DNA from 4 places in the Paenibacillus sp. 11B genome. Region 3 is predicted to be linked to each of the others. Evidence: riboswitches for the same ligand, from Rfam matches in the RefSeq annotation. Region 3 holds a riboswitch; each other region holds the start of a gene.
What was found. Region 3 has a riboswitch for thiamine pyrophosphate ahead of Q0V21_RS29750 (ABC transporter substrate-binding protein). Riboswitches for the same ligand answer to the same signal wherever they lie in the genome.
Positions count from the first base shown of each region.

Region 1: it holds a riboswitch for thiamine pyrophosphate, as region 3 does, so the genes downstream of both, Q0V21_RS23195 (ABC transporter ATP-binding protein) here and Q0V21_RS29750 (ABC transporter substrate-binding protein) in region 3, are expected to answer to the same signal.
Region 2: it holds a riboswitch for thiamine pyrophosphate, as region 3 does, so the genes downstream of both, thiC (phosphomethylpyrimidine synthase ThiC) here and Q0V21_RS29750 (ABC transporter substrate-binding protein) in region 3, are expected to answer to the same signal.
Region 4: it holds a riboswitch for thiamine pyrophosphate, as region 3 does, so the genes downstream of both, Q0V21_RS01975 (thiamine phosphate synthase) here and Q0V21_RS29750 (ABC transporter substrate-binding protein) in region 3, are expected to answer to the same signal.

Region 1 is NZ_JAUKNS010000005.1:243,098-245,299, forward strand. It holds gene Q0V21_RS23190 (radical SAM/SPASM domain-containing protein) at 1-538, opposite strand, end outside; TPP riboswitch at 867-969, shown strand; gene Q0V21_RS23195 (ABC transporter ATP-binding protein) at 1,139-1,906, shown strand; gene Q0V21_RS23200 (ABC transporter permease) at 1,920-2,202, shown strand, end outside.
Region 2 is NZ_JAUKNS010000011.1:8,209-10,410, forward strand. It holds gene thiC (phosphomethylpyrimidine synthase ThiC) at 1-1,232, opposite strand, end outside; TPP riboswitch at 1,600-1,713, opposite strand; gene Q0V21_RS31355 (IclR family transcriptional regulator) at 1,832-2,202, opposite strand, start outside.
Region 3 is NZ_JAUKNS010000009.1:171,986-174,187, reverse strand. It holds gene Q0V21_RS29750 (ABC transporter substrate-binding protein) at 1-970, opposite strand, end outside; TPP riboswitch at 1,196-1,308, opposite strand; gene Q0V21_RS29745 (NAD-dependent epimerase/dehydratase family protein) at 1,364-2,140, opposite strand; gene Q0V21_RS29740 (VOC family protein) at 2,158-2,202, opposite strand, start outside.
Region 4 is NZ_JAUKNS010000001.1:446,779-448,980, forward strand. It holds gene thiO (glycine oxidase ThiO) at 1-444, opposite strand, end outside; gene Q0V21_RS01975 (thiamine phosphate synthase) at 449-1,039, opposite strand; TPP riboswitch at 1,357-1,466, opposite strand; gene Q0V21_RS01980 (ABC-F family ATP-binding cassette domain-containing protein) at 1,592-2,202, opposite strand, start outside.

The DNA.
Region 1 (2,202 bases), on a different contig from region 3:
CCTCAATGCGGAAATCCAGATTAAACTCCCGTTCAAGAACCTCCAGCGTCTCCCGGTTACGGTTCATCTGGGCATTTGTGAAGTTATCCTGTGTCAGATTCCAGAGACGGAAAGAAATAATAACATTGTGCTTCACTGCTTCCCGGACAAAAGACAACACATTGCCCAGATAGCCCTCACGATCTGTCGAACCTTCGTGTCCATCAAAGCTGTGCAAAGAAAAGTTCATCTGACGCAGCGCCGGTTTGCCGAGCAACTTGTGTTGGGTCTTGGGCAGCAGTGTACCATTCGTCGTAATGTTAACCTTGAACCCCTTCTCATGCGCGGAATCGAGTAACAAATCAATTTTGGGATGAAGCAGCGGCTCACCTTTGACATGTAAATAAATATGCTTGGTATGGGGTTTGATCTGATCCAATATATTGTTGAAGACTTCAGGGTCAATGAAATTTTTGGCACGTTTGGTCTGCGGGCAGAAGCTGCATGCCAGATTACATATACTTGTGATCTCAATATATACTTTCTTGAACGTTTTCAACTCGGGGTCCCCATTCTGCTCAGGAGGGAGAACAGTCCCACCCTCATTTATGATCCGGCCCATATGTGCCACCACTATTATATCGGGTTAGAGAGCCAAGGTAAATCGACCCGCATGTTAATTTTCTTTTCCTCCCTTCCCGGGCGTCTTCTTACTTGTACATCTGAGCAGTTGCCCTTCTGATCGAAGAGCTTAATTCGCTGTTCATTCAAACGGTTAGAATCTTGGGTTACTTTCCTAACTCACATTCCTCGCACTTCTTTTAGGACGCCCTCTTTACATTCCACTTGCATGTGATATATGCTGAACACACAACTGCATATCTTGAACATTGCACTAGGGGAGCCTTGCGGCTGAGACGAATCGAACGATTCGGACCCTTTGAACCTGATCTGGATTATACCAGCGGAGGGAAGTGGAGCGGCCTATCCGTAAGCGGATTTTTTCATGTTAATGATGAAATTTAATATGAATTGAACGTATAGACCCACTCATTTCTCTGGAAATGGGTGGGTCTTTTTCGCGTTCTGCGGCAGATCAGAAGGTGTAATTAAAGATCCCGCAGTTTGAAGTTTGAATCAGAAGGGGGAACGGGACGAGATGGATAACGACATAACCATTCACAACATGAGCTTTGCTTTCCCGAAAAAAAGGGATTCCCCCGTGCTCTCCAATGTGTCGATGCGTGTAGCGGAAGGCGAATTCGTCTCCCTCATCGGTTCCAGCGGCTCCGGTAAAAGCACTCTCTTCAAGCTGCTGGCAGGCTTGCTTGAGCCAACCCACGGAACCATCGAAATTCCGTGGGTTCGCGAAGGAGAGCGGCTTGGACGCGTGGCCTACATGCCGCAAAAGGACCTCCTGTTATCTTGGCGAACCGTCATGGAGAATTGCATGCTCCCCTCCGAACTTGCTTCAGGGCGGCAGGACAAGGCAAAGACGCAGGCGGACATCCTGGCTGGCCTCGACAGATTTGGCTTATCCGGCTACGCGCATGCGTATCCGTACGAACTGTCCGGCGGCATGCGGCAGCGAGTCGCAATGCTGCGCACCCTGCTTACAGGCGGCCAGCTGATGCTGCTGGATGAACCATTCGGTGCACTCGATGCCCTGACCAAACGGGAGATGCATCGCTGGCTGCTAGAACTCTGGGGAAGTTTGGGCAAAACCGTGTTGTTCATCACGCATGATATTGAAGAAGCCTTGCTGCTCAGTGATCGAATTATCCTGTTAACTCCAGGGGGACAAAGCCAACAGCTGCAGGATATAACGGTACCTTTGCCGCGTCCAAGACATTCAGACATGATCTATGAACCGGCTCTCGTTCAGATGAGACGACTACTGGAGGAACAATTGCATGCGAAACGGTAACTGGAGATGCAGCATGAAGGATAGTGTAAAGCGTTGGCTTGCCCGTTATGGTCTGTTTCTCTTGCTCATGCTGTTACTGCTCGTCATCTGGGAGTGGATTGTGAATATGGGATGGGTGCCCTCCTTCATCATTCCAGCCCCTACGGCAATTGCCAGTTCGCTATATGAGCATCGCCGACTCCTGTTGGCTACACATTTACCTGCTACCTTGATGGAGGTTGTCGTTGGTTTTGGCTTGTCCATTGGTGCCGGAATTGCACTTGCGACAGGCATGCATATGAACCGATCCATTGAAA
Region 2 (2,202 bases), on a different contig from region 3:
TTGATCTTGTGCATCGGCACATGTCCCGGACCTTCGATCATCACCTGCACATCATGCTTCCAGGCGATTTGTGTCAGTTCACCAAGCGTAGCCAGTTCCGCCATCTGGGCTTCGTCATTAGCATCGTAGATGCTTCCTGGGCGCAGCCCGTCTCCAAGAGAGAACGCCACGTCATACCTTTTCATAATCTCGCAGATTTCTTCAAAATGGGTATACAGAAAATTCTCCTGATGATGCGCAAGGCACCATGCTGCCATGATGGACCCGCCCCGTGACACAATGCCTGTCATGCGCTTGGCGGTCATCGGGATATAACGCAGCAGCACGCCTGCATGGATCGTAAAGTAATCCACGCCCTGCTCTGCCTGCTCAATGAGCGTGTCACGATACAACTCCCAGGTCAGTGCTTCGGCTTCACCATTGACCTTCTCCAGCGCCTGATAGAGCGGCACCGTTCCGATCGGTACCGGAGAATTGCGGATGATCCATTCCCGAGTCGTATGAATGTCCTTGCCTGTGGAAAGATCCATCACCGTATCTGACCCCCAGCGTACCGCCCAAGTCATCTTCTCCACCTCTTCCTCGATAGAGGACGATACGGCAGAGTTTCCGATGTTCGCATTAATCTTCACATGAAAATGACGCCCGATCAGCATCGGCTCACTCTCCGGGTGATTGATGTTCGACGGAAGGATCGCCCTGCCACTCGCCAGCTCCTGTCGAACAAACTCCGGCTCCACGCCTTCACGAATGGCTGCGAACTCCATCTCCGGCGTGATGATTCCCTGTCGTGCATAATGCATCTGGGTCACGCTGCGCCCAGCTATTCCTCGCAAGGGTTGACCACGCAACCCTGGATACTCCTCGGCTCCAGCTCGCTTCCATCCTGGCTTCAGACCGTTATCTTCCGGCTTTACCGTCCGTCCCCGGTAAGCTTCAACATCTTCACGCTCCGTAATCCATCGCGTACGCAGCGCTGGCAGACCTGCGCGGATATCGGCATGAAATCCGGGATCGGTCATCGGCCCGCTCGTATCATAGACACGCAGCGGTTCGTTATGCTCCACTCCTTGGGGAGTATTCGTGTCATGAAGGGCAATTTCACGCTCCGGTACAGCAATGTCCGGTCGAGAGCCATAAATGTAAACTTTGCGGCTGCCCGGGAAGGGCTGAACCCGTCCGGTCGCCCCTTTTTCTTTTGCCAACTGCTGATCCTGCTCGTCCTGTCCCATCGTTCTGTTCCCTTTACTCATCGCTCTTGTCTCCTCCTCATTGGTGATCGTCTGGATTAAAATGCTTGCGCACTTGTCCCGAATCATCCACAACATAGATAAAGAAAGAGCGACCATACGACAGAAAGCAGGGACATCACATTTAGTAATACGTAGGCAGTGAATGCAAATGAACTCTATCCCAGAAGCTTGGCAGATGCTCCCCGGTACTTTGCCCAAAAGCAGTTCTGGCAGCTTCTTCCGCCTGTTTACTATATAAAAAAAGCCGGTTCCCAAGGGAACCGGCTTATGTCCATCACCAATAACGCACCTTATAAAGGCTCCATAGCGGAGCCCATCCATAGGTCACATCATGTGGTGTTCGTGGTCGTATCGCCGATTACTTCCCTACGCTGGTATGATCCAGATCAGGTGCAAAGGGTCCGGAATCTCATGCGATTCCGTCTCAGTCCGGACAATTCGGACTCCCCCAGTAACGTTAACAAGTTGCAGCATTTAAGCCGCAAATGCATATTCAATTATGCTGGCCCCGTTAGGCCGTCCATTACAGAGTAGCGCAACCGAATCATAAAAACAACCTTTATATTCAGAAAATAAAATCAGGATAACATGAGTCCCATCTGTGTAGCAGCCTCCTTCAGCACAGGTGCGTATTCATGCAACGTCTCCTGGGAAAGGCGACTAACAGGCCCGGATACCGACAAGGCAGCAGCGATGTTGCCTTTCCGATCCAGGATGGGGACAGATACTGCCGCAGCTCCCGGTTCACGTTCCTCATAACTTGTTGCGTAGCCATATTCCAGAATGTCTTTCATCTGTGCCAAATATACTTTGGGATCGATAAATACCGGCCATTCCGGTCCATTCATCAGATCTTCACGGTCTTCCTCGGTGGCAAAAGCCATGAGCACTTTGCTGGACGCTCCAACGGATAGCGGAAGTCTGACTCCCACCGGAGCCACCCGGCGAA
Region 3 (2,202 bases):
ACATCCAATCCGTGTAGTTCTGCCATACTTCCTGCTTCTGCTCACCCCAGCGTGGTGCGTCATCCTGATATTTTGGACTCAGCCATTTCTGGCTCGCGAGTACAAGATCCTTGTCCAGATCCGGTACGGCCTTGATCAGAATGTTGGCAGCTTCTTCGGGATGTTCAATCGCGTATTGATATCCTTCGGAAGTCGCTTTCAAGAACGCTTTAACCAGCTCGGGATCATTCTGAATCGTCTGTTCATTCGTCACAAGCACAGGTGTGTAGTAATCCAGGGCTTCGGAATAATCCTTCACATACAGCATGTCGATCGGCTCGCCGCGAAGTTCGGCTTCAATGCCCGTCCACGCGTAGAAAATCCAGGCAAAATCGATATCGCGTTTCACAGCTGTGAAAAAGTCTGCATCGCCCATGTTAATATTTTTCACTTTGGATACATCCGCACCTTCGCCTTCCATAATGGACTGCATTACGGCTTCTTCTACCGGGGAGCCCCAGCCACCATAGGTTTTGCCTTCGAAATCTTTGGGAGACTTGATGTTCCGATCTACCGGAGCAGCAAATCCGGATGTATTATGCTGAATAACTGCAGCGATGGACACGAGCGGTACGCCCTGTGTGCGGGCCTGGGTCACACTCTCCTGATAACTTACGCCAAAAGGCACTTCGTTCGAAGCAACCATGGTATCCGCGCCTCCGGTACCTGGCTGAACAATCTCCACATTTAAGCCTTCAGTTTTATAAAAACCTTGATCTACGGCCGCATACAGGCCGGTATGATTCGTATTTGGTGTCCAGTCCAGTACCACTTTAATATCCTTGAGGGCTGCATTGTCACCCTCACTGCTGTTTTCGGTGTTGCTTCCGCTGTTCTCTCCTGAAGGTGCAGCTTCTTTGCTGCCGCATGCGGCCACAGTTACCAGCAGCACACACAAGAGCAGCAATCCCATCATTTTACGCCATCTCATCTTCATTTCTCTCCTTCATATTGTCCGGCCAGTGGCGCGGGGTGCTCCTTGGCTTCATATCCAAGCTTCTTGCATAAATCGACAGATTTATACCAGCTATGATCCGGATGACGTCACTTTTTTTAGCTCTCTGGCTATAAAAAGAACATTAAAAAAGCGCCCCGTTAATCCGGGACGCGTGCAGGCGTTAGAGATGTGGCACTCAGCAAAGAGGCTGGGCTGGGCCAATTCGATATACTCCGATTCCTACGCTGGCATGATCCAGATCAGGTCTAAGGGTCAGTATCTTGGTGGGATACACTCTCAGCCGGCCTATTCCGACTCCCCTGGGAAACTATGAAGTTACGGGCATTACTAGGTGTAATTATAGGCCAGAGGCCGTTGCATGTCCAGTCAGGAACTGGATGGAGGGACGAATCGTGGCGAATCATATAAGGAAATCTGGCTGAGTGCAAAAGCATCGGATTTCGGGTCATACCCCACCTGTTTCTGCGTGGTTTCCAGATTCAAGCGTTTAAACCGATTATTCGAGATCCCATGCAGTATGGTAAAGGGCTCCAGATCTGTAGCTATAATCGATTTGAACACCAGATCACACAAGTCAGCCGGACTAATATACGCGCTCATATCACGAGCCTCCAGCGGCGGCCCATCCGGTTGGAAATCATCATATGCCCCAATACGTATTGCAACACTTTGTAACCCCTCGGTATAAGCAAAATAGGAGGCGAGCGATTCACCAAAACATTTACTAACCCCGTACAAATTCCGTGGGCGTGTTGGCATGTCCGGATAGATCTGGGCATCAATGGGATACCCTTCGATCGTCTGTGCACTGCTTGCCAGGATGACTCTTCGTACGCCTTGATCCTTGGCCGCACGGAATACATTAAATGTACCTTTGATATTGATGTCCAATAAGGATTCATAGAAGCCGGCATACGGGGAGGGGGCTCCCGCCAGATGTACAACCACTTCCATACCTTCACAAGCTTGCTGACAAGCTTTGGCATCCGTCACATCCAGTGCCATGATCTCATGGCCTGTCCCAGAATACGTATGCAGTCTGTCGATATTCAGATCCGTAAGTCGCAGGTGAAATGCCTCTGATAAATGTTGAGATAAGTCGCGTCCAATTTTTCCGGCTGCTCCGGTAATTAAAATGTTCATCAAATCAGCTCCAATTCTTAGCGCTGGAAGAACTCAATCCATTCCTTTTCCGGTCCATAGAT
Region 4 (2,202 bases), on a different contig from region 3:
TGTAGAAAAGGAAGACGATCGTTTATTCTTGTAGCTGCTGACCTCACTGTATGAACGAAAAGGAGTAATAAATCCATGCTGTTGCAAACCCATTTCCACTCCGCTAAGTGAATGGATTCGCTCCTTCTGCTCGTGAAGTAATGCTCTGCTCTGCCGCGCAAGCTTCGCCATCACAGCATGAGTGAATTCCTCACTGTCCGCAGCAAGCATCCCGGCAGCTGCACAGGAAGTTCCCCCGCCTATTCTTGCACGCTCAACCAGAAGAACGTCGTGACCGCGGGTGGCGAGTTCACATGCAATGGCACTACCAATAACTCCTCCACCAACAATAATCGTTTCCGCATGAAGCTTGCCTCGAATCTCTGTTCCACCTTTACTCCTGAATACTGTTCCTGGATGATAACCCGAACGATTCCTGCTCTGGCTTCTTGCTTCCTCTCTCATGTTCTCATCTCCTTGGTTCGGCGTTCTCTGAATCCCTGATTGCCTGCCGCAATGAAGCGGCAGCCAGCTCCGGCTTGCTGTTCATCCAAATGGTTGAGATTACCGCAGCACCTTTGGCACCCGCAGTACGAATAGCCCTGATATTCTCCGGTCTAATCCCGCCAATCGCAATCACTGGAATCGAAACATTGGAGCATACTTCAGCCAACGCAATAAGACCTCTAGGTTCGCAATTCGGTTTACTATCGGATTCGTATACATGCCCGTAAAAGAGATAATCGGCTCCACGTTCTTCTGCAACTTTTGCTTCTTTCAGAGAATGAACTGACACGCCTACACGAAGCCGGTTCAGTCGATTTAACTCAGCCAGATCATAGCCTTCAATAGCTGCTTGACCCCAATGCACACCACCCAACCACGCATGTTGAGCCAGCTGATCTAAGCCGTTCATAACGATTCGTTTAGATGGAACACCTTGTGTTTTTAGACTTTGCGCCCAATACATCTGCTGCTCTAGGGTCAGCTTTTTTTCCCGAATGTGGATATAATCGATCCATCGCCATACTTTCTTAGCCGTATCTAGAAAAGAGTACATGTCTCCCTTACCTAGCGAAATGACATGCAGTTCAAATGATTGTGCTCCTACATGTTCATGGAAGATTGCCGTCCTGTTCGCCCTCCTCTTGCGTGCTTTAAGCTGGTATAAAACAACAAAAAAAGCCACTCCCGTAGAGGAGTGGCCACGAATTTAAAATTCATGATCAACTGAATGACTGTCGCATGCAATTACTCTATACATAACGTATAACCAACTATAAAAACCATCCATAGTCGCAACGTAGTATACCTAGAAACCGCATGATTCATCTTGCAGGCAATATCGCAAAGTCAACGATAACGCCCTTTGTCATTAGCTGAAACGCGCCACTTCCCTACGCTGGTATGATCCAGATCAGGTGCAAAGGGTCCGGAATCGCATTCTTCCATCTCAGCCGCATCGTGCGGCCCCCCTAGTGTTCATATGAAGCTGTAGCCTATGTTACCATAGACATCTTTTTTTGTCACCGTACATTTTCCATTTATTACGTTCTTTATCCATTGCTGAAGACAATCTAGTTATCGAAATAGCTCGTCTGGTATGAAGTAACTATTGTTTCTCGGACCACGCCTCAACATCCCACGTTTTGGTTACCCAGCCTTCATAAAATTCAGGTTCATGGGATACAAGCAGCACGGTACCCTTGAATTCTTGCAGGGCACGTTTCAGCTCTGCTTTGGCCGTCACATCCAAATGGTTCGTAGGCTCATCGAACAAAATCCAGTTGCTTTCACGCATCAGAAGCTTACACAAACGAACCTTCGCTTGCTCTCCACCACTAAGCGCGTTAAGCGGACGGGTGATATGCTCATTTTTCAATCCACAACGTGCAAGATGGCCCCGGACTTCATTCTGTGTCAGATGAGAGAATTCATTCCAAACATCTTCGATCGGGGTAATATTACCTGCACGTACTTCCTGTTCGAAATAAGCGGTTTCCAGATAATCACCCAAGAAAGTCTTACCACTGAGGGGTGGAATTTTCCCCAAAATGGTCTTGAGCAGTGTTGATTTACCTACACCGTTACATCCAACAATGGCAATTTTCTCGCCACGCTCAATCGTCATCGTCATTTTGGGCAGTAATGCATACGAATATCCAATCTCAAAATCAATACCCTCAAAGACCGTTTTACTGCTCGCACGGGCATCCTTGAAAT